DNA from 3 places in the Paenarthrobacter nitroguajacolicus genome. Region 2 is predicted to be linked to each of the others. Evidence: predicted binding sites of a transcription regulator. Region 2 holds the regulator's gene; each other region holds the start of a gene.
The links. Region 2 encodes Rex, which represses fermentation and respiration genes when NADH is low (regulators of the CRP and FNR family bind a similar motif). Its sites were predicted from a motif close to CTTGTGAANNNNTTCACAAG; they were not measured.
Positions count from the first base shown of each region.

Region 1 (6,734 bases), 1.0 Mb from region 2:
CGGGATTGCGGACGTGGCCGCCGGTGTATCCGGATACTACCGAGCTGACGCCGCGGGTCTTCTGGTATACGGCATCAAGGCACCAGAAGCAGCCGCCGCCAAGTACGAAAGTTTTCATGTTCTCTTCAATGGATCGGAGGGCCTGATGATTCCCGCTTCACCTTACGGGAGAATTACGGCACCAGGGAGGTGCTGCCGGTGCGGCAACCGCCCGATCGGGCCCAGTAGGGAAGAATAAGAGCATGGAAGCAGTAAACACCGACATTTCTGATGCGGATTTCGTCGAAGAAGACGAAACAGTTGACGCCAGCGGTGATCCTACGCTCGGTCAGGTGTTGCTGGCTGTCGAGGAACTCTGGCCGGAGTCCCTGGCTGAAGACTGGGACGAGGTGGGCCTTGTTGTCGGCCGACCCAACGCCCCCGTCACCAAGATCCTCTTTGCTGTGGATCCCACGCTGGCCGTGATCGATGAGGCCGTGGAGTGGGGAGCCGAACTGCTCATCACCCACCACCCCCTGCTTCTCAAAGGGGTGAACTCTGTGGCAGCCACGTCCGCAAAGGGCCTCGCTGTCCACCGGTTGATAGAGGCCGGTACGGGCCTTTTGACCGTGCACACCAATGGTGATTCAGCAGTGGGCGGGGTTTCCGATGTCCTGGCCGACGCTTTCGGATTGGAGAACGTCACTCCGCTGACTGCTGCAAGCAACGGCCTTCCGGAGGAGGGCATCGGCAGGGTGGGTGACCTCCCCGAACTTGAGACGCTCGGTGATTTCGCAGCGCGCGTCTTTGAGATGCTGCCCGCTGTAGCCGGGGGAGTCCGGGTGGCTGGCGATAAAGACGGCCTGGTCCGGCGTGTCGCAGTTTGCGGTGGAGCCGGGGACAGCCTGTTCGACGCCGTTCGGGCCAGCCATGCGGATGTGTACGTCACGGCAGACATGCGTCATCACCCGGCCTCGGAGGCGCGCGAAGGTGCCACTAACGGCCGCCCCTACCTGATCGATGTTTCGCACTTTGCCAGTGAATGGCTGTGGCTGCCTGCAGCCGCCGAAGCGCTGGGTAACGTGCTCGCAGACCAGGGCTACGACGTCGAGATCCGCGTCAGCGGCACCAACAGCGACCCATGGGACTTCATACTCACTCCCGGCGGGGACTAGAGTCTAGAAAGATACGGGCAGCCCTGACAGATAGTGGCGGTCCGGCCGGACCTGATCCCCAGGACCGGTGGCGATTAGCGGAGGTAAGCGTGGCGAAAGCAGCACCGGCAGAACAATTGAAATTGCTTGAACTGCAGGGGCTCGATGCCAAGCTCAGGTCGCTTGCCGGCCGACGGAAGGTTCTGGAAACAGATCCACGCATCACGGACCTCACGGATGCGTTGAACGTGGCCAACGGCGAACTTGGCGCTGCCAAGGTTGCCGTCCACGACGCCGAGGCCGAACTTCGCCGTGCGGAAGCCGACGTTGAGCAGGTAGCCACCCGCATTCAACGCGACGAGACCCGGCTCAACAGCGGCACCGGCCTGTCCAAGGACCTGGTGGCGCTGCAGAGCGACATTGCCTCACTCAATAAGCGCCGTTCGGACCTTGAAGACGTGGAGCTCGAAATCCTGGAGCGCCTGGATACGTTGCGGGAGCGTCAGGCTGCCCAGCAGGCGATCGTGGACGACATCCAGGGCTCGTTCGGGAGCATCCGAGCTGAGCTGGACGAGGCTATTGCAGAGATTGCCGCTGAAGAAACTGTGGTCCGCGGGCAACGCGCCGCCTTCGCGGAATCCCTGGACGCGGGAGTGCTTGCCATCTACGAGAAGACCATTACCAAGCGGGGAGTCGGTGCAGCCCGGCTGTTCCACGGTAAGTCCGAAGGCTCCGGCATGATGCTCAGCCCCGGCGACCTTGCCGAAGTCAAAGCAGCCGCAGAGGACGACATTGTTTTTTGCCCGGACTCAGGTGTCATCCTGGTCCGTTCGGCGGAGTGGAACTGACGCAGCCCAACCTCAGCTGTGCAGGAGCAGTCAGTTGGACAGGATGATGTTGAGCGCGTGCGGCTTTCGGGCCGTTCCCTCAACAAGTTCTGTTCTCCAGATTTCGCGCGCGGCCTTCAGGAGCTGATCCGGGGTTGCCGGCGCCTTGCCACGCCGGGTCAGCAAGTGTCGCGCCAGTTCCCCTCGGGTGTGTTTGGCGAAGTGGCTGACAACCGTGCGCTTGCCGTTCGCCTCGTTGAAGACGTTGACATTGACTGTCTGCGTCGCCGGGGGAGCCCAGGCCGCGGCGTAGGTGCTGGAGCGGCAATCGACCAGGAGCTCACCTTCAGCACGTGAGGCGAGGGCGGCGTTAAGCTGCGGCTTCCAGTAGGAGGCGAGGCGTCCGACGTCGGGCAGTGCAGTTCCCATGGACAACCGGTAGGCGGGCACATGGTCGCCAAAGCCGATGGCGCCCCACAGTGCGGAAACCACCAGGATGGATTCGTTCGCCTTCCGGCGCTGCGTCGGGGTCATGGTGTTGTAGCCAAGGGCGTCATACAGAACCCCTGAATAGACCTGATGCGCGGGAGCGGCCGGTTCGGCATGCAGCCGCGTATTACGTTCGACGTCGTCCCGCAGCGAGGCGCCGACCCCCAACAGCGCAAGTGCATCCTCGTGCGCGCTCACCGTGCCCAACGCTTCTAGTACTTTTGCCCGGTGCGGGTTCAGCTCAGGGAAGCTGAGCGATTCCCAGTTGATGGAGGGGCCGTTGGCAGCGGGGGTCTTGCCTTCGGAAGGCGGCAGCAGAATCAGCACCCGTCGATATTACCGGGGTCTTTGGGTGGTCCCAACGCCGGTAGACTGGACGGCGGATGGGTCGACCAGGCGGTCGCGCGTCACGAAAGTGGCTCGAGGAACGTCCGGGCTCCGTAGAGCAGGGTGGTGGGTAACGCCCACTCGGGGTAACCCGCAGGCCAGTGCCACAGAGAAGAGACCGCCTGCGCGTCGTGATGTTTGCATCGCAGCGCAGCAGGTAAGGGTGAAACGGTGGTGTAAGAGACCACCAGCTCCCTGGGTGACCGGGGAGGCTAGGTAAACCCCACCCGGAGCAAGGCCAGACAGGACACGCTTGAGGGCTGCTCGCCCGAGTGTCCGGGTAGGCTGCTGGAGGGCGTCGGCAACGGCGTTCGTAGATGGATGGCCGCCACTCCCTTTCCGGTAACGGCAGGGGATGACAGAACCCGGCGTATCGGTCGACCCATCCATTTATTACTCCCGGATTTCCGCCGTGTGAGTGATTTCACGCCGCGGGGCGGCCTTCACCCCTTCCTTCCGCCTTAGAATGGTTACTGAACGTAGATGTTCTGCCGCCGGGACTGCGTTCGCAGCCGGCGGATTTTCTTTGCTCTCGTTCAAGGCGCTGTGGGTGGACCGAAGCCCGCCGGCGCATGAGCCGCAGGACTACTCCGGGCGGCCGCTGCCATCTACATACGAGGACGTATGTGGTTGACCCAAGGAAGGTAGTTCTGTGAGCCAGACGTCAGATTCTTGTCTTGATAAGTGGATGGGCCGGGAGGCTCTCGCCGAGGCCATGATTCCGGTGATCGGCCGGTTGTACCGGGAAAACAACGTGGTCACGAGCATCCACGGCCGGAGCCTGATCAACAAGTCCACCATGAACATCCTGAAGGCCCACCGCTTTGCGCGCCGGATGAGCAACCACGAGCTGCTGCTCGAAGAGACCGCACCGCTGCTGAACGCCCTGTCCGAGCTGGAACTCGGCGCAGCCGCCATTGATATCGCACGTTTGACAGAGAAGTTCCGGGCCGAAGGCAACGGCGCCTCGCTGGATGAGTACCTCCGTGCCGAGCTCGCCGAAATCGTGGGAAAGCGTGGCGCAGACGACCGCACCAGCACCGACGTCGTTCTTTACGGCTTTGGCCGCATTGGCCGCCTCCTGGCCCGCATCCTCATTGAGAAGGCCGGTGGCGGGCACGGCCTGCGACTCCGCGCGATCGTAGTGCGCAAGGGTGCCGAGAACGATCTTGTGAAGCGCGCCAGCCTGCTGCGTCGTGACTCGGTGCACGGTTCCTTCGAAGGCACCATCCGCGTGGACGAGGAAGCCAACACCATCACCGCCAACGGCGTGCAAATCCAAGTCATCTACTCGGACAACCCGGCCACTGTGGACTACACGGCCTTCGGTATCAAGGACGCCCTGGTGGTGGACAACACGGGCCGCTGGCGCGACGCCGAGGGTCTCTCCCAGCACCTGCAGAGCAAGGGTGCTTCCCGTGTGCTGCTGACTGCACCGGGCAAGGGTGAGCTGAAGAACATCGTCCACGGCATCAACCACCGGGACATCTCCGATGATGACAAGATCGTCACCGCGGCATCCTGCACCACCAACGCCATTACGCCGGTGCTGAAAGCCATCAACGACAAGTTCGGGATCATCCACGGCCACGTTGAGACCGTGCACTCCTTCACCAATGACCAAAACCTGATCGACAACTTCCACAAGGGCGATCGTCGCGGCCGTTCCGCGGCCCTGAACATGGTCATCACGGAGACTGGTGCCGCCAAGGCCGTAGCCAAGGCACTTCCGGAACTGCAGGGCAAGCTCACGGGCAATGCCATCCGCGTTCCTACTCCGGATGTTTCCATGGCCATCCTGAACCTCAACCTTGAAAAGGGAACCACCCGCGACGAAGTCAACGACTTCCTCCGTGAGATGTCCCTGCACTCCGATCTTCGCAAGCAGATCGACTACATCGACTCTCCCGATGTTGTCTCCACTGACTTCGTTGGCTCACGCCGCGCGGGCATTGTTGATGGCCTCGCAACGATTTCCAACGACAAGAACCTCGTTCTGTACGTCTGGTACGACAACGAGTTCGGCTACTCCTGCCAGGTTGTCCGTGTCATGGAAGAAATGGCCGGCGTAAACCCGCCGTCGTTCCCGGCACGCGACGTGGTTGCTCCCATCGCAGTGCTTGAAGGCGCTGGAGCCTAAGCACGCCGAAGTATTCACGGGTTTCCCGGCTGAGTCACTGGTATCAGCCGGGAAACCTGACCAAAATGGGTTCATGGAAAACGAATCAACGTTGGAACATGAGACCACCTTGGAGCACGCCCTGGACGTCGCAAAGGCCAACCACAAACAGGCCCAAAAACTTCTGGATCAAGCTATCGCAGCCAACGCTTCCGGCGACGTCCCGGATCAGCGCGTGGAACAACTGCGAGGCCTCCTCGCGCTGGCAACAGAGGACCTGCAGCGCGTAATGCGTGAGCAATAACCCACTGAAGCATCCCATCTCCACAGTGTGACTTCTCCTGCACACTGTGGATATCGACTCTGACTGTCGGGGCCATGTCCTACGCTCGTAGGACATTGCTGTTTCCCCATTGGATGGAGTCCCTTGAGTATCACTTGGTCTGCCTACAAACGCGCGCGGCGGCGGTCACGTCAGGCGTGGGCCATTCTGGGACTGGCCGCCGCAACCGTGGTGGCAGGGCTTTCCTGGTATTTCACCACAGGACAATTCACGGCCGCTGAACCATGGGCCGCCGGCCCTAGTGAAGCGCCCGTCTACAATCCCGGCTGGATGAAACCCCTTCGCGGTGGGGTGCCCGTTGCCCCGGAAAAGGCGAGCGACGCCTTGGAGCGACTCCCGGTCAAAGGGCGCGCGGCCAAATCGGACTACGATAGGGCCGCATTCGGGCAAGCCTGGTCGGACGCTGACCGGAATGGGTGCGACACCAGAAACGACATTCTCCGGCGGGACCTCTCGGCGGTCGAATTCACGGAAGGTTCATCGTGCAAGGTTGCCGGTGGCAGCTTTCACGAACCATACACGGGGGCGCAGGTGACTTTCCGGAGAGGCCAGGACACCAGCGCTGCAGTTCAAATTGATCACGTGGTGGCCCTCGCCGACGCCTGGCAAAAGGGCGCCCAGCAGCTCACTGTGCAGCAGCGGCAAATATTCGCGAACGATCCGCTGAACCTGATCGCCGCCGACGGTCCCGCCAATGTTAAGAAGGGCGCAGGTGACGCGGCCACGTGGCTGCCGGCTAACAAGAATTTTCGCTGCCACTACGTGGCCCGGCAGGTCTCCGTGAAAGCGGCCTATAAGCTCTGGATTACGCAGGCCGAAAAGGACGCCATGAAGCGGGTTTTGTCCTCGTGCCCGGAACAGCAAACCATCTACAATGCCAGGTGACCGTGCCCCAGTTGCCAGATGCCGCCGTCGTCGATCCGCTCCAGGACCACGCGCTGGAGTGAGGTTTCCCGCGGGAGCTTATCCAAGTCATGGAGTCCCCGCTGCCTGAAAGTGAAGTAGATGGCATCCGTAGGTGCATCAGTGCAGCGGTCGAGCGTGAAACGTCCGGCAAACGACGCGATGTTGCTGTCCGGTAGGCGCTCGACGAGATACGGGTCCAACATCCATGAATCACACGTGGCTTTGCGCGCAGGCTTGTCAGGAAAATACCGGGGGAAGAAGGATCCCGCCTCCGCAAAACTGGCATCCACCAGCGCAGGGGAGAGGCCTCCATCTTCGGGTATATGGACGCCAAGAACCCAGCCTGAGCCCCGACCATCGGCCGGAACCAAATGAAACTGCAGTCGGCCAAGCCGGAACAAATTGCCGGCCATGTGCAACGTCAGCCAACTCCAGGTATCCAGGCCAAAACGGCCATGGACCCGCCTGTTGATACGAAGCTGCAAGCCCATGTCTGCCAAGGATGCGGCCGAGACAGCGGGACTGATTCC
Region 1 is NZ_CP073234.1:2,764,506-2,771,239, reverse strand. It holds gene msrA (peptide-methionine (S)-S-oxide reductase MsrA) at 1-118, opposite strand, end outside; gene KCX59_RS13175 (Nif3-like dinuclear metal center hexameric protein) at 243-1,154, shown strand; gene KCX59_RS13170 (zinc ribbon domain-containing protein) at 1,244-1,981, shown strand; gene KCX59_RS13165 (YaaA family protein) at 2,012-2,776, opposite strand; RNA gene rnpB (RNase P RNA component class A) at 2,834-3,225, shown strand; gene KCX59_RS13155 (glyceraldehyde-3-phosphate dehydrogenase) at 3,525-4,976, shown strand; gene KCX59_RS13150 (hypothetical protein) at 5,050-5,259, shown strand; gene KCX59_RS13145 (HNH endonuclease family protein) at 5,383-6,183, shown strand; gene KCX59_RS13140 (acyltransferase domain-containing protein) at 6,168-6,734, opposite strand, start outside.
Region 1: KCX59_RS13155 (glyceraldehyde-3-phosphate dehydrogenase) is a predicted target of Rex. The motif match lies at 3,248-3,267, and genes of this name have one in related genera.

Region 2 (6,734 bases):
CCGCGACCGAGTGCTCATCCAGATGCCTTGGACGTACTCGATCTCATCCGCGGAGGCTACTACCGTATGTCCGATCACTCCCTTACGCCGCACTGAGGGGAGATGCCTGGGCTTACTGAGGTGCAATTCGTTGGAATCTGATAACCAAGGTGGGAGAAATGTGCCATGAATCCGGGCAGCGGTTACATGGGAAATCCATGCCCCGGGAGTTGCAGCTGACAGCGATCTTGCAGCCGCCGACAGCTCGAAATCCCAATCGGAAGGCCGATAAACGCCACGGCTGACCCCGTCGATTTTGGCGCGATTCCATAAGTGCGACCGTTTTAGGCCTGCAGCCTCGGCCTCGTCGAGGGTGAAGGGCGCAGCGGTCAGTCGGGGAGGAAGTGGTGCGGCATTCTGCATACCGGCATTCTTGCCCAGAAACCCTTGAGCCGTCGGAAGTTATCCACAGGCTGATCGAGGTCCACGCAGGATGTGAGAGAGGGACGGGTTTAGGCGCGAGGGATATGAGAGAGCGTTGGGTTTAGGCGCGAGGGATGTGAGAGAGGGACGGGTTTAGGCACGAGGGATGTGAGAGAGGGACGGGTTTAGGCGCGAGGGATGTGAGAGAGCGTTAGATGCGGGGACCACGGAACTTTGCGAACCCGCGCCACAGCCCATACACAGCTCCGCCGACGGTCGCGGCTTTGAGGCCGAGCGTGGCCGCGCGGCGTCCGGAGCGGAAATCGTAAACGGGCCAATTGTTCTCACGAGCGTGCCGCCGAAGCTTCGCATCGGGGTTGATCACCACGGGGTGACCCACCATGGTGAGCAAAGGAATGTCGTTGGCGGAGTCGCTGTAGGCCCAGCAATGGTCCAGATCCAATCCCTCGCGATCGGCAACGAGTTGGACCGCGATTGCCTTGGCAGGTCCGTGGAGGATGTCCCCCACGAGCTTCCCCGTGTACACACCTTCGTCCACCTCACCCACTGTGCCCAAGGCGCCGGTTAGGCCGAGCCGGGTGGAAATGACAGTGGCGACCTCAATGGGCGTAGCCGTCACGAGCCACACCTTCCGACCGACCCGAAGGTGCTGTTCTGCCAGCGCCTTGGTTCCCGGCCAGATCCGTGACTCGATCATTTCGTCATAGACCTCTTCGCCCAAGGCCTTGATGTCATCAACAGTGATGCCGGCAGCAAGAGTCAGCGCGGAGTCGCGTACAGAGTGGACGTCTTCCATGTTTTCGCCGCGCATGACGAACTTGAACTGCTTCCAAGCGAATCCGGCGGCCTGGGAAAGTGTGAACGCTTTGCGTTCGTACATTTTGCGCGCCACGTGGAAGAGGCTTGCACCCTTCATCAACGTATTGTCGACGTCGAAGAAGGCGGCTTCGCCAGCGTGCTTCCGCACGAGATCCTGTTTTGCCGCGTCCCGCTGCGCGGTGTTTTGCACCAAGGCATCTGCGACCACGGCGGCGTTCTTCTCCTCGGGCATGCCTTGAGTCTAGTCAATCGCCGGGAACTGCGTTGAGGGCGCACGGGCGGAGTAGCGAAGGGGTTGGGGTGTGAGTGAGGGTTGGTGGGAAGGGGTTGGGGTGTGAGTGAGGGTTGGTGGGAAGGGGTTGGGGTGTGAGTGAGGGTTGGTGGGAAGGGGTTGGGGTGTGAGTGAGCGTTGGTGGGAAGGGGGTGGGATGTGAGTGAGCGTTGGGGCGGCTACCTTTGAGACATGGCTATTCCCGACGTCGTACTTCTGACCAAAGCTGACTGCCACCTCTGCACGGAAGCGCGTGCCGCCGTCGAGCGCGTCACGAAAAGCCTTGGCGTGCAGTGGACCGAGCAGAAGATCGACGCCGACCCCCAACTCCAGGAGCGCTTCGCAGAGGAAATTCCTGTGGTACTGGTTGACGGCATCCAGCGGGATTTTTGGAAGATCGATGAGGAACGGCTCACCCGCACACTGAAGAAAGTCCTGGAAGGCTGAGGTGGGGTTACCCGCAGGTAATGGCTTTTGTTGAGTCCCGCCGAGGGTCATAGAGTGGAACAACAAAGCGACGCAATGGAGAATACCGTGACTGCGCTGGAACCGTCCCCGGACGCAACAACCGGGGAAAACGAACCTGCCACCAAGCAGATCCCGCCCGCGGCTGTGGCCCGGATGACTCTCTATTTGCGCGCGCTCAACTCTCTCTTGGCCGAAGGTGTGGAACGCGTTTCCTCGGAAGCATTGGCGGAGGCATCAGGCGTCAGTTCATCCACGCTCCGCAAAGACCTCTCCTACGTCGGCTCGTACGGGACCCGGGGCGTTGGCTATGAAGTCCAGTACTTGAGCCGGCACATAGCCGCCGCACTCGGCCTGACCCACGACTGGAAGGTCGCGATTGTGGGTGCCGGTAACCTCGGCAAAGCCCTTGCACGGTATGGCGGCTTCGAGTCCCGGGGCTTCGACGTTGTGGCCATCTTTGACGCGGACCCCATGGTGATCGGCAACGAGGTGGGCTGGCTGCGGGTGAGTGATTCGGCCGAGCTGGAGCGCGTCCTGGAACGGACCCACACCAACATGGTGGTGCTGGCGTTGCCTGCGACCGTGGCCCAGGCTGTCTGCGACCGCGTCATTGCTGCCGGAATCCGGAGCATCCTGAGCTTCGCCCCCGTGCTCCTGCAGGTCCCCCCGCACGTCAACCTCCGCAAGGTGGATATGGCAACCGAACTCCAGATCCTGGCCTACCACGCACAACGGGCGCAGACACCGGGCCAGGCTGTTTAGCCTTTTCCGGGTCCGCGCCCGCGTTTAATACTTGGAAACGTGAGGGTTTAGCGACCGTAGGGGTTCTGGTACGGGTTTCCGAAAGGCTGGGCCTTACGGAAGTACGGAGCCGACGCCGGCAGGTACAGCATGACGATCGCTGCAACGCCCAGCAGGATCACGATGAGCTGCATGATGCCGTAGGTTGCGCCGAACTGGAACAGTCCGGTGAGGCCCAGAACAGAGATGGCAGCGAACACGGTGCCCAGGATCCGGGCCCAGTTCTTGCCCTTCCGGACGGGGAAGGCGACCAGCGCGTAAAGTCCCAATGAGAAGATGGCACCGACAATGGCGCCCACTGCGATAGCACCGCGCATCCCCTCAATGGATTCCGCGGGGAATTCAGTGCCCTGCTGCGCGGCCTGCTGGTTCATCACGTTGATGAAGGCATCGGCTCCGGTGGTGGCCAGGAGCAGTGAGCTGATGGCAGACAGGATGCCGGCCGCAATGATCATCCAGAACGCGTAGTTCACCATTGGAGGGATAGTTGTAGGACCGGGCTGCTGGCTCGGCCAGTTGTTTCCCTGGCCATACTGCGGAGCTCCGGGAGCCTGGCCATACGGGGAAGATTGCTGCCCATACTGGGGTGCGGCGGGGGACTGCTGCCCGTACTGGGGTGCGGCGGGGGACTGCTGCCCGTATTGGGGTGCGGCGGGGGACTGCTGCCCGTACTGCGGTGCGGCGGGCTGACCGTACTGGGGTGCCGGAGGCTGCGGCGCGGAAGGCTGGGCGCCGTGCTGCTCGGGCTTGTTGTCGTCGCCCGGATTTGAGGGCGGGTACGGAGGGTTGCTCATGGCATTCCTTTGCTTGTTCGACTGCTGGTGCGGCCGCCGGGATCAGCAAAATGACCCTGCCCCCAGCGTGGTTCTGGTACCACCGTACCTCCAGCGTCCGACACTGCAGATGATCACACGCAGGTATTTCAAGCTCACTGGAAAAATCATCATCTCGGCTTACGCCTTCATGATGAAGGCCGCGGGATCCGAGAGGATCTGACCGCGGCCTTCCGTCTCGCTCTACCGCCGATATCGCACGACGACGGCAGTTGAGTCAGTGCTAAGCGTGGCCCTTCACAGTCTTGAACCAGAGCTGCGCATTGGGCAGCCACATCAAGACAACGGCGACTGCGCTCACCAGGAAACCGAACCAGTTGCCGCCCAGGCCCATCCCGGAGCCGCCACCATTTACCGCTCCGAAAATGGCCAGTAGCAAGGAAACGCCGGCCAGGATGGTCAAGGCGAGGCGTGCCCACTCTTTACCTTCCTTCATTTTCATGGCCAGGATCACTTGGGCGGCAGCCACCGCCAAAGTGAGCAGGAGGAGGATCATGGCGACGGCGGCGAATGCCGGAGCGAACGCGAAGGCAGCGATTACGGCAAAGAAGGCGATGAGGCCAAACAGTAGGCCCAGGAGTCCCGAGATCACCCAAATGAAGTAGGAAACTTTCAACTCCGTCGGCAGGCCCTGGGTTTTGAACATTCCCGAGAAGCCGCCTTGAGGCATGACGTCGTTGAAGCTACGCGGTCCGTCAGTGGGCATTTCGAAGTGGAAACCGGACTGTCCGGGGGCAGGCTGGCCTGGTCCGGGCTGTGAGTATTGCCCCGGTTGCGACGGCGGCTGGTAACCCTGCGGGGGTTGGTAACCCTGGGGCGGTTGGTAGCCCTGCGGAGGCTGGTGACCCGCAGGAGGAACATTGCCGGGCTGCGGAGGCTGGGAGCCGGGCTGCTGTGGCTGTGGTGTTTCGTCTGGGGTACTCATGGCATCACTTTAGACCGCAGGTTGAAGGATGCATAGGAAATTCGGAGCTAACGCGCAGCTAAATACAGGCTGTTTGCCGAACAATTGCGGGGTGACTTCCCTTTACGCGAAACGGCGCCCCTCACAGCGTGAACTGTGCAGGGCGCCGTTTTCTGAGGCGTGCGGGCTACGCGGCAGCCGGTGCGATGAAGGCGAGCTCGAGGTTGATGACTACCTTGTCGCTGACCAGGACGCCGCCGGCTTCGAGGACGGCGTTCCAGGTGAGGCCGAAGTCCTTGCGGCTGATGGTGGTTTCGCCGGAAACGCCGGCGCGGGTGTTGCCGAACGGATCCACGGCCACACCGTTGAATTCGGTCTCGATGGAAACTTCCTTGGTCACGCCCTTGATTGTGAGATCGCCCACGAGGTCAAAGCTGTTGCCGTTGGCCTTGACGTGGCGGGACACGAAGGTGATTTCCGGGAACTTCTCCACATCGAAGAAGTCTTCGCCCTTGACGTGGCCGTCGCGGTTGACGTCTCCGGAGTCGAAGCTGGCGGTCTGGATGGTGGCGGTGACCTTGGAATCGGTCAGCGTTTCGCCAACTTCCAGGGTGGCAGCAGCATCCTTGAACTGGCCGCGGACCTTGCTGATGCCTGCGTGGCGGACGGTGAAGCCGATCTCGCTGTGGGAGGCGTCGAGGGCCCAGGTGCCGGTGGTGACGGAAGCGGGGAGAGTCATCATGGTGTTGCTCCTATATCGAGTGGTAGGTACTGCTTGCTTGCCTGGTCGAGCTCATTGCTTGAAGCGTCAACCGAGCTTCGTATCCAGTATAAACATGCATATGCATCTTTTATTCCAACTCCGTGGAACATTTCGTGAAAACTTTGAGTTCTACTAGCGGTAGAAGATTTCGGATCGCCCCGCTTCTTTGAGAAACTGGTAAACATGCCCCAAGCAACTGTCCATCTGCTTCGCCATGGCGAGGTCCACAATCCCGACGCCGTCCTCTATGGCCGGCTGCCGGAATTCCACCTCTCCGAACGTGGCCGGGAGATGGCTCGGATGCTGGCGGACCACTTCACGGCCCGCGTCAACCAGGGCGCCAAGATTGTTCATTTGGTAGCCTCGCCGCTCACGCGCGCCCAGGAAACGGCCATGCCCACGGCCGAGGCACTGAACCTGGAGATCACCACCGAGCCGCGCATTATCGAAGCAGAGAACCACTTCGAGGGACTCCACCCCACCAAGAGCGAGTTCCTGAAGCCCAAGCACTGGATCTACTTCCGGAATCCGTTGCGCCCTTCATGGGGTGAGCCCTACAAGGAGCAGGCAGCCCGCGTGCTGGCCGCGGTTGAAGACGCACGTGTGAAGGCCATCGAACTTGGCGGCGACGGCGCCGAAGCCATTCTGGTCAGCCACCAACTTCCCATTTGGTCCACCCGCTTGACTGCCGAGGGCCGCCGCCTGGCGCATGATCCCCGTAAGCGCGAATGCACCCTCACGTCGTTGACGTCCCTAACACTCGACGACGACGGCAAGATCGTGCGCGTTGAGTACACCGAGCCCGCTGCCGTCCTGCTTCCCGGCGCGGCGAGCACCCCGGGAGCGTAGAAGCATGGACAACAATCTTTCGCGCCGCGGCGTGCTGACCGCCGGTGGTGTCCTCCTCGCGGGACTGACCATGGGCCTGTCCGCGTGTGCCCAGGAAGACTCCCTTGCCAAGCAAGCCAAGGCAGGCGACAACAAGAACTACGTGGCAGGTGATGGTTCGGTGACGGAATTCGCCAAGGCGGACCGTGCCGCACCCGTAGCGCTCAAAGGCACACTCTTTAACGGACAGACAGTAAAGCCGGAGGATCTACTGGGCAAAGTCACTGTCCTGAACTTCTGGTTTGCCGCGTGCGCTCCGTGCCGCATCGAAGCCCCCCAGCTTGAAGCCCTGCACTTGGACTTCAAAGATCAGGGCGTCCAGTTCTTCGGCGTCAACCTGCGCGACGAACAAGCCACCGCCGAGGCCTTCGACAAGACCTTCAACATCACCTACCCGAGCTTCAATGACAAGGATGGGGCAGTGCTGCTGTCCGTGTCCGGCATTGTGCCTCCGGGTGCAGTTCCCACAACGTTGGTCCTGGACAAGGAGGGCAAGGTTGCCTCACGCGTCCTCGGCGAGATCGAGAAGAGCACCCTGAAAGCCCTCATCACCTCCGCAGTGGC
Region 2 is NZ_CP073234.1:3,794,520-3,801,253, reverse strand. It holds gene KCX59_RS17900 (endonuclease domain-containing protein) at 1-18, opposite strand, end outside; gene KCX59_RS17895 (HAD family hydrolase) at 614-1,474, opposite strand; gene KCX59_RS17890 (glutaredoxin family protein) at 1,706-1,960, shown strand; gene KCX59_RS17885 (redox-sensing transcriptional repressor Rex) at 2,036-2,743, shown strand; gene KCX59_RS17880 (hypothetical protein) at 2,791-3,576, opposite strand; gene KCX59_RS17875 (hypothetical protein) at 3,575-3,778, shown strand; gene KCX59_RS17870 (hypothetical protein) at 3,839-4,540, opposite strand; gene KCX59_RS17865 (YceI family protein) at 4,707-5,258, opposite strand; gene KCX59_RS17860 (histidine phosphatase family protein) at 5,466-6,131, shown strand; gene KCX59_RS17855 (TlpA family protein disulfide reductase) at 6,136-6,734, shown strand, end outside.

Region 3 (6,734 bases), 1.7 Mb from region 2:
CGATGAACGGCACAAAATGTCAGTCAAGGCCAACACTGCGATCGCCCGCGAGCTCGCCGGGTGGTGCTGGTCGTTGGCCGCCCCGCTCCAGCAAGGAGAACACATGAACGCGGCCTGACCCCGAACGTGCCCCCGGGACGTGGTGGAAGTGCGATGGCAGCACGCGGAGCTAACTCGAGAACCCGCTATGAGCAGACGGGCCTTAACCGTCGACGCTCGATTCTAGACGCCGATACTGCTCCAGCCGAAAAATCGTCATGCCGTAACCAACCCGCGAATGTCAGCCTGACACTGCCGGTCGAAAAGACTCGCCACCACCCCCGTCACGACCGGGCCGGCACATAGATGAGCGGCCCCGGAACCACAAGCCAGGAGCCGTTCATCTATGCCTCTTGACAACCGGACCTACATATCAGCGGGTCCCGACCCCTGCGCCAGCTGGTCTTTGTAGACTGGACGGCGGACCCCACGAGAACCAAAGGACTTCCGATGACTCACAGCCCAGCCACACAGCAATACATGGAAAAGCAGGCTGGGGACCTGCGGCCCGGGGATTTTGTGTTCCCGCCCGGTGACGGGCCGGCCGAGGAAATTGCCGCCGTTGAGGTGGAAAACGACGATTACGGCGTGGCCGCGTTGCTGCTGGTGACAATGGTCGACGGCGGCACGTTACGGATCGCTGTAGGGTCCAGTGTTCCTGTGGGTGGCGGAGTTCCGGTTGACTCCGACGGCTCCGTCTCCAGCGCCGCGGACGAAAGCACCCCTGATTCCAGCACCTCGGACTCAAGCACCCCGGCAGGAGGCGACGCCGACGCTCCCGCGGGTCCCGCCGTCGTCGTTCCTCCGCGCCCGGAAACGCCGCCGACGCACACCGGTCCCAGCGCTGAGGAGCTGGCCCTCATCCCTGAGCCTGACGGCACACCGGAAGCCGTGGTTCGTGCTGCGGCAGCCAACCACAAGGGTAAGAACGGTGTGCAGGTCCTGGCGGATCGCCTCGCGAAAGGCATCAATACCAAGTAGGGAAGCTGCCTACGGGACCTCAGCGACCTCGCCTTCGATCTCTGCATTGTGCTGCGCGATCCGGACCACGCTTTGGCAGTCGCCGATTTGCTGAATGTGCTGCCCTTTGACGGCAACCTGGACCGCTGGGCATCGATCGAACGTGCCTTGGCGCTATCCAGTTTCATTTGCCGCGAAGCCGGACAAGCCGAGCGCGCCGCTGTTTACGAAAAATTGTTGCGCGCCCCCGAGTCCCAGGAAGAAGACCCCTTCAAGGCCCGGATCAATGCCCGGGTCAGGCAGCGTTCGCTGAACGAACCCAACCTGTACGACAAGGAAATCTTCCGTGCAATCGACAACGGGAACCACGAAGCTGAGCGCGAATGGCGGTTCCTCCGGCTCGAGGCGCTGATGTTCCTGCGTGCCCACGGTGGATCGAAGACCATCGACGAGGACGAGCTGGCCCGGCGGATCGGCAACGAACTTGAGTCGGTACGCGCCTAGCTTCCCCTGTACCGATTTTTAGGGAATATCAAGACCTGTTATGTGGGCGCCAACGGCGGTAGATTCGGGGCCATGACGAACAATCTGAGCGTTGTGGTTAATGCCGACGCGCAGCAGGTTTGGACAATGCTGCGTGAACCGTCGTTGGTGGCTCAATGGCACGGCTGGGAAGCCGACGACCTCGCCGACGAAATCAAACAGATCTACTTCAACACCGATGTTGTGGAGGGGCCCGATCATACGAGCCTGACCGTCAACGGCGGTGACGTCTTTGAGCTCCATCCGGTGTCCGGTGGCACGGAAGTGCGGGTCACCAGGGCCGCCCTCGATCACAACTCTGAATGGGCCGAGTGGGATGAGGACATCACTCAGGGTTGGCTCACGTTCCTGCATCAGCTGCGGTTCGCGCTGGAACGGCACCCCCACGGGCACCGGCGGACCCATTTCATCTCCCTGCCGGGTAAAGGCGGGCCGGCGATTGAGAAGCTGGGGCTTGGGGATTTACCGCCTGTTGGAGAGGAATACTCGCTCACGCTTGCCACGGGTGAGAAGATCTCCGGCAAGGTCTGGTTCAAGAGCCGGCACCAGGTGGGCCTCACCGTCCACAGCTACGCCGAGCACGGGGACGGGCTGCTGATCGTCGCTGAGCAACTGCCGATTCCGGAGAAAAGGCCCGACGGCGGTTCCATGGTGATTGCCTCCACCTACGATTTGGGGGCCCACACCTTGGCGGACATCCGGTCCTCGTGGGACAAGTGGAAGGCTGAGAGCTACGGTTCGTAGGGGTTTTTCGGCAGGTTACCCGCGGTAAAGCTGGCACACTTGGTAGCGTGCCAGCTTCCCTTCCTGCTTCTGCGTCTTTGTCCGATCCTTCTGCTGTTCCGGCTTCCACTCCGCCTGCGCTCCCCGGGTTGCCAGGGCTGACTGCCCGGCAATCCGAGTTCTCCTTCTCGGTGGGTAAGCGCCTCACGGAAACGTGCCCGCCGTCGGACGCTCAGGTAGACGCCAACGGCGGCCCTTTCCTAGGCCGAACCGGAACCATCACCACACCGCACGGGACCATCCAGACGCCCGCGTTCATCGCCGTCGGCACCAAGGCAACCGTGAAGGCGGTGCTGCCGGAGTCCATCGCCGAGCTCGGTGCGCAGGCTGTGCTTGCCAACGCCTACCATCTGTACCTACAGCCGGGGCCGGAGATTCTCGACGCCGCTGGCGGGCTTGGCGCGTTCATGAACTGGGCGGGGCCGACGTTCACCGACTCCGGCGGATTCCAGGTGATGAGCCTGGGCTCGGGGTTCAAGAAGGTCATCGATATGAAGAATGTGGACAGCTCCGGTCCGGATGACGCAGTAGCGCCCGGCAAGGAGCGGCTGGCGCACATTGACGACGACGGTGTCTGGTTCAAATCGCACCTGAACGGAGACCGGCACCGGTTCTCCCCCGAGATCTCCATGCAGGTCCAGCACCAGATCGGCGCGGACATCATGTTCGCCTTCGACGAGCTCACAACGCTGCAGAACTCGCGTGCGTACCAGGAGGAATCGCTGGAACGGACGCGGCTCTGGGCTTTGCGCTGCCTGGAGGAGCATGCGTCGTTGACTTCATCCCGCGTGGACAAGCCGTATCAGGCATTGTTCGGCGTCATCCAGGGCGCCCAATACGAGGACCTCCGACGCAAGGCATGCCAGGATTTGGGTGCCATGCCCTTTGACGGGTACGGGATCGGCGGTGCTCTGGAGAAGGAAAACCTGGGCACGATTGTGCGCTGGTGCAACGAGGAACTGCCCGAAAACAAGCCGCGGCACCTGCTGGGCATCTCCGAACCGGACGACATCTTCACGGCCATCGAGAACGGCGCCGACACCTTCGACTGCGTCTCCCCCACACGTGTTGCCCGAAACTCGGCGTTCTACACCCCGTACGGCCGGTTCAACCTGTCCGGGGCTAAGTACAAAACCGATTTCGGGCCACTGCAGGACGGCTGCGACTGCTACACCTGCGTGAACTATTCACGGGCCTACATCCACCATCTGTTCAAGGCCAAGGAAATGCTCTCGGCAACCCTGATCTCCATCCATAACGAGCGCTTCGTGGTGAAAATGGTGGACGACGCGCGCCTGGCCATCGAATCCGGGGACTTCTTCGAGTTCAAGGCGGAGACCCTGGGTCGGTACTACTCGTAGGCGTCGAGATCGCCGGAAGCGTGCGTGAGCGTGCGGAAACTTCCGGCGAACTCACACGTTTCCGGCGATCTCGGCCCGAGACTAGGCTGCGGCCACCCCGTAGCTGGGCTCGCGCTTCTTGATCCAACCAACCACCAGCACGGTGACCGGGACGAACAGGAATTCCACGGCGGTCTTGTACACAAAGCCAACCAGGACGTAGTTCAGGAACGAGCCGAAGTCCGTGATGCCGATGACCGACGCCGCGATGGTGCAGAAGATCAGGGTGTCCACGAATTCGCCCACCACGGACGAGCCCATCAGGCGCGCCCACAGGGACTTCTCGCCCGTGCGCGCCTTCATCTTCACCAGGATCCACGAGTTGATGGTCTGCCCGGCCAGGAAAGCCAGCAGTGAACCGAGGACGATCAGCGGAACCGGGCCCAGAGCACCTTCGATGGCTGCTTGCTTTGCGGTGCCGTACTCGTCGCTGAAGCCGGGAAGCACGATGATGATCCAGTAGCAGAGCGATGCGAACACCGAGAGCGCGAACGAAGTGATGATGGCTTTGCGCGCCACCTTGAAACCGTAGACCTCGCTCATCACGTCACCCAGGATGTAGGCGATCGGGAAGAGGAAGAACCCGCCGTCAGTGATAATCGGCCCGATCACCACGCCCTTGGAAGCGCCGATGTTGGACAGGATCAGCACCACGGCCATGATGGCCAGCATGATGCCGAAATACGGGGAACCGATGGAAGCGAAGCGCGGAGCGGGCTTGCTCAAAGTACTGGAGCCTGAGGGCGAGGGCATGGGTCATCCATTTCGTAGTGGTTCGCGCAGGCTCCCTGGTGGGGGAACCCCGCTGTATTAGCACTGTGGGTTGGTGGGGCATCCGGCCCGGCACCGGTTCCATTCTCCCACTCCTTCATCCCCAACGCTCGCTCACCTCCCACGGGCTTGACCCCAACGCTCGCTCACCTCCCACGTGCTTGAACCAAACGCTCGCTCACCTCCCACGTGCTTGAACCAAACGCTCGCTCACCTCCCACGTGCTTGAACCAAACGCTCGCTCACAGACCCACTTTTGAACACGTTCAGAAACCATGGCATACTCATTCTTGAACACGTTCAAAAATGAGTATGAGGAGCGGCACCATGGCAGCAAAGAGTGAGCAGACGCGCCAGCTGGTGGCCGACGTCGCGCTAAAGATGTTCCGTGAAATCGGCTTCGAAAAGACCACCATGCGCGCCATCGCCCAGGAGGCCGGAGTCTCGGTCGGCAACGCCTACTACTACTTCGCCTCAAAGGACGAACTCGTCCAGGAGCTCTACATCCAAGTGCAGGACGAACACGCCGTGGTGGCAGCGCAGGCACTCGAAGGCATCCAGGATCTCGCCGGGCGCCTCAAAGCAGTTCTGCACACAGGAGTGGACGTCATGTCTCCGTACCACCAGTTCGGTTCCGACTTCATTGCGACCGCGATCCGGCCGTCGTCGCCCGTCAACCCGTTCGGCGAGGCGTCCACCGCCGCCCGCGAGGCTTCCCTCGCGATCTTCCGGTCCGCCGTCGAAGGCTCGTCCCCCGCCGTCGCGAAAAAATTGCGCGGCGATCTGCCCGAACTGCTGTGGCTGGCGTACATGGGCGTCGCGCTGTTCTGGGTTTACGACCGGTCCGAGGGCCAGCGCCGCACACGGAAATTAATCGACGGCGCAGCCCCGCTGGTGGCCCGAGGCTTGTCACTCGCGAAAATTCCCGGAGTCAGCAAGGTCTTCGACGACGTCCTGGGGCTCGTGCGAAGCGTCAAGGAAGACTCGTGATGCGGAGGACGGTGGCGATTGCCGGCGCCAGCGGCTTCATTGGAAGCTACTTCCGGCGTCGGTTTGTTGCTGAAGGATGGGTGGTGCGGACGGTCGGGCGGGACACTTCGGCTGACGCTCAATGGCACGACGACGGCGCCATCACCAAAGCGCTTGACGGCACCGAACTGCTGGTGAACCTCGCCGGACGCTCCGTGAATTGCCGTTACAACGAGCGGCACCGGCGGGAAATTCTGGACTCCCGGGTGTTGACGACACGGGCGTTGGGCCGTGCGGTTGCCGCTTGCGCCGAACCTCCACGGACCTGGATCAACTCGAGCACCGGCACCATTTACCGACACGCGGATGACGAACCCCAGTCTGAGGCGTCTGGCGAGCTGGGCAGCGGATTCTCCGTGGACGTTGCCCGCGCTTGGGAGGACGAGTTGGCGGCAGCTTCAGTTCCGGACACACGAAAGGTGCCGCTGCGGATTGCAATTGCCTTGGGTGCGGGTGGCGTCATGAGCCCCCTCCGGAATCTTGCTCGGCTGGGCCTGGGCGGGTACATGGGTCCGGGGACGCAGAAGTTCAGCTGGATCCATGTGGAGGACTTGTTTAGGACGGTGTTGTTCGTGCACGAGCACACTGAGCTGACCGGACCGGTGAACGCGGCAACACCCTATCCTGTGGACAACCGCGAGCTGATGTCACACGTCCGGCAAAGCGCGGGTAGTCCGTTCGGCATCCCAACACCCGCGTGGCTCCTCGAAGCCGGCGCCATCCTGATCCGTACTCAAACAGAGCTTGTGCTGAAGAGCCGATGGGTGGAGCCCCGGAAACTGCTCGACGCCGGGTTCGCGTTTGAGCACCCAACCCTGGCCGGTGCCCTCAACCAGATCGCCGAGGGCAGAGCCGAACGCTCGCTCACATAATCACCCCTTCAGCCGAACGCTCGCTCACATAACCCGGAGGTAGTCATGAGCCAGAACCCTTGGTCAATCGATGAAGAGTACGCGCCGGCAACAAGGAGCCCATCCACCGGATGGCGCTACGGACCGAAGGATCGGGTGGTGCTGGGAGGCAAAGGACTGACTCTGGGCATCGCCGTGGCGCACCTGACGTTCTGTGTGTTGCTGTCCAGTCAGAGTCCCGAGTGGGCCGTTGTCTTTTTCATCTACAGCCTGCTCCCCGTCTGGGCAGTTGGTGCCGCGGTAGGTTCCATCCTCGGACTCGCCCTGCGACGCGTTCGGAATCAGTGGCTTCACGTGG
Region 3 is NZ_CP073234.1:770,139-776,872, reverse strand. It holds gene KCX59_RS03925 (IS110 family transposase) at 1-118, shown strand, start outside; partial or broken gene KCX59_RS03920 (DUF6707 family protein) at 490-1,503, shown strand; gene KCX59_RS03915 (SRPBCC family protein) at 1,576-2,286, shown strand; gene tgt (tRNA guanosine(34) transglycosylase Tgt) at 2,415-3,686, shown strand; gene KCX59_RS03905 (queuosine precursor transporter) at 3,768-4,478, opposite strand; gene KCX59_RS03900 (TetR/AcrR family transcriptional regulator) at 4,824-5,486, shown strand; gene KCX59_RS03895 (TIGR01777 family oxidoreductase) at 5,486-6,397, shown strand; gene KCX59_RS03890 (hypothetical protein) at 6,443-6,734, shown strand, end outside.
Region 3: KCX59_RS03905 (queuosine precursor transporter) is a predicted target of Rex. The motif match lies at 4,750-4,769, and genes of this name have one in related genera.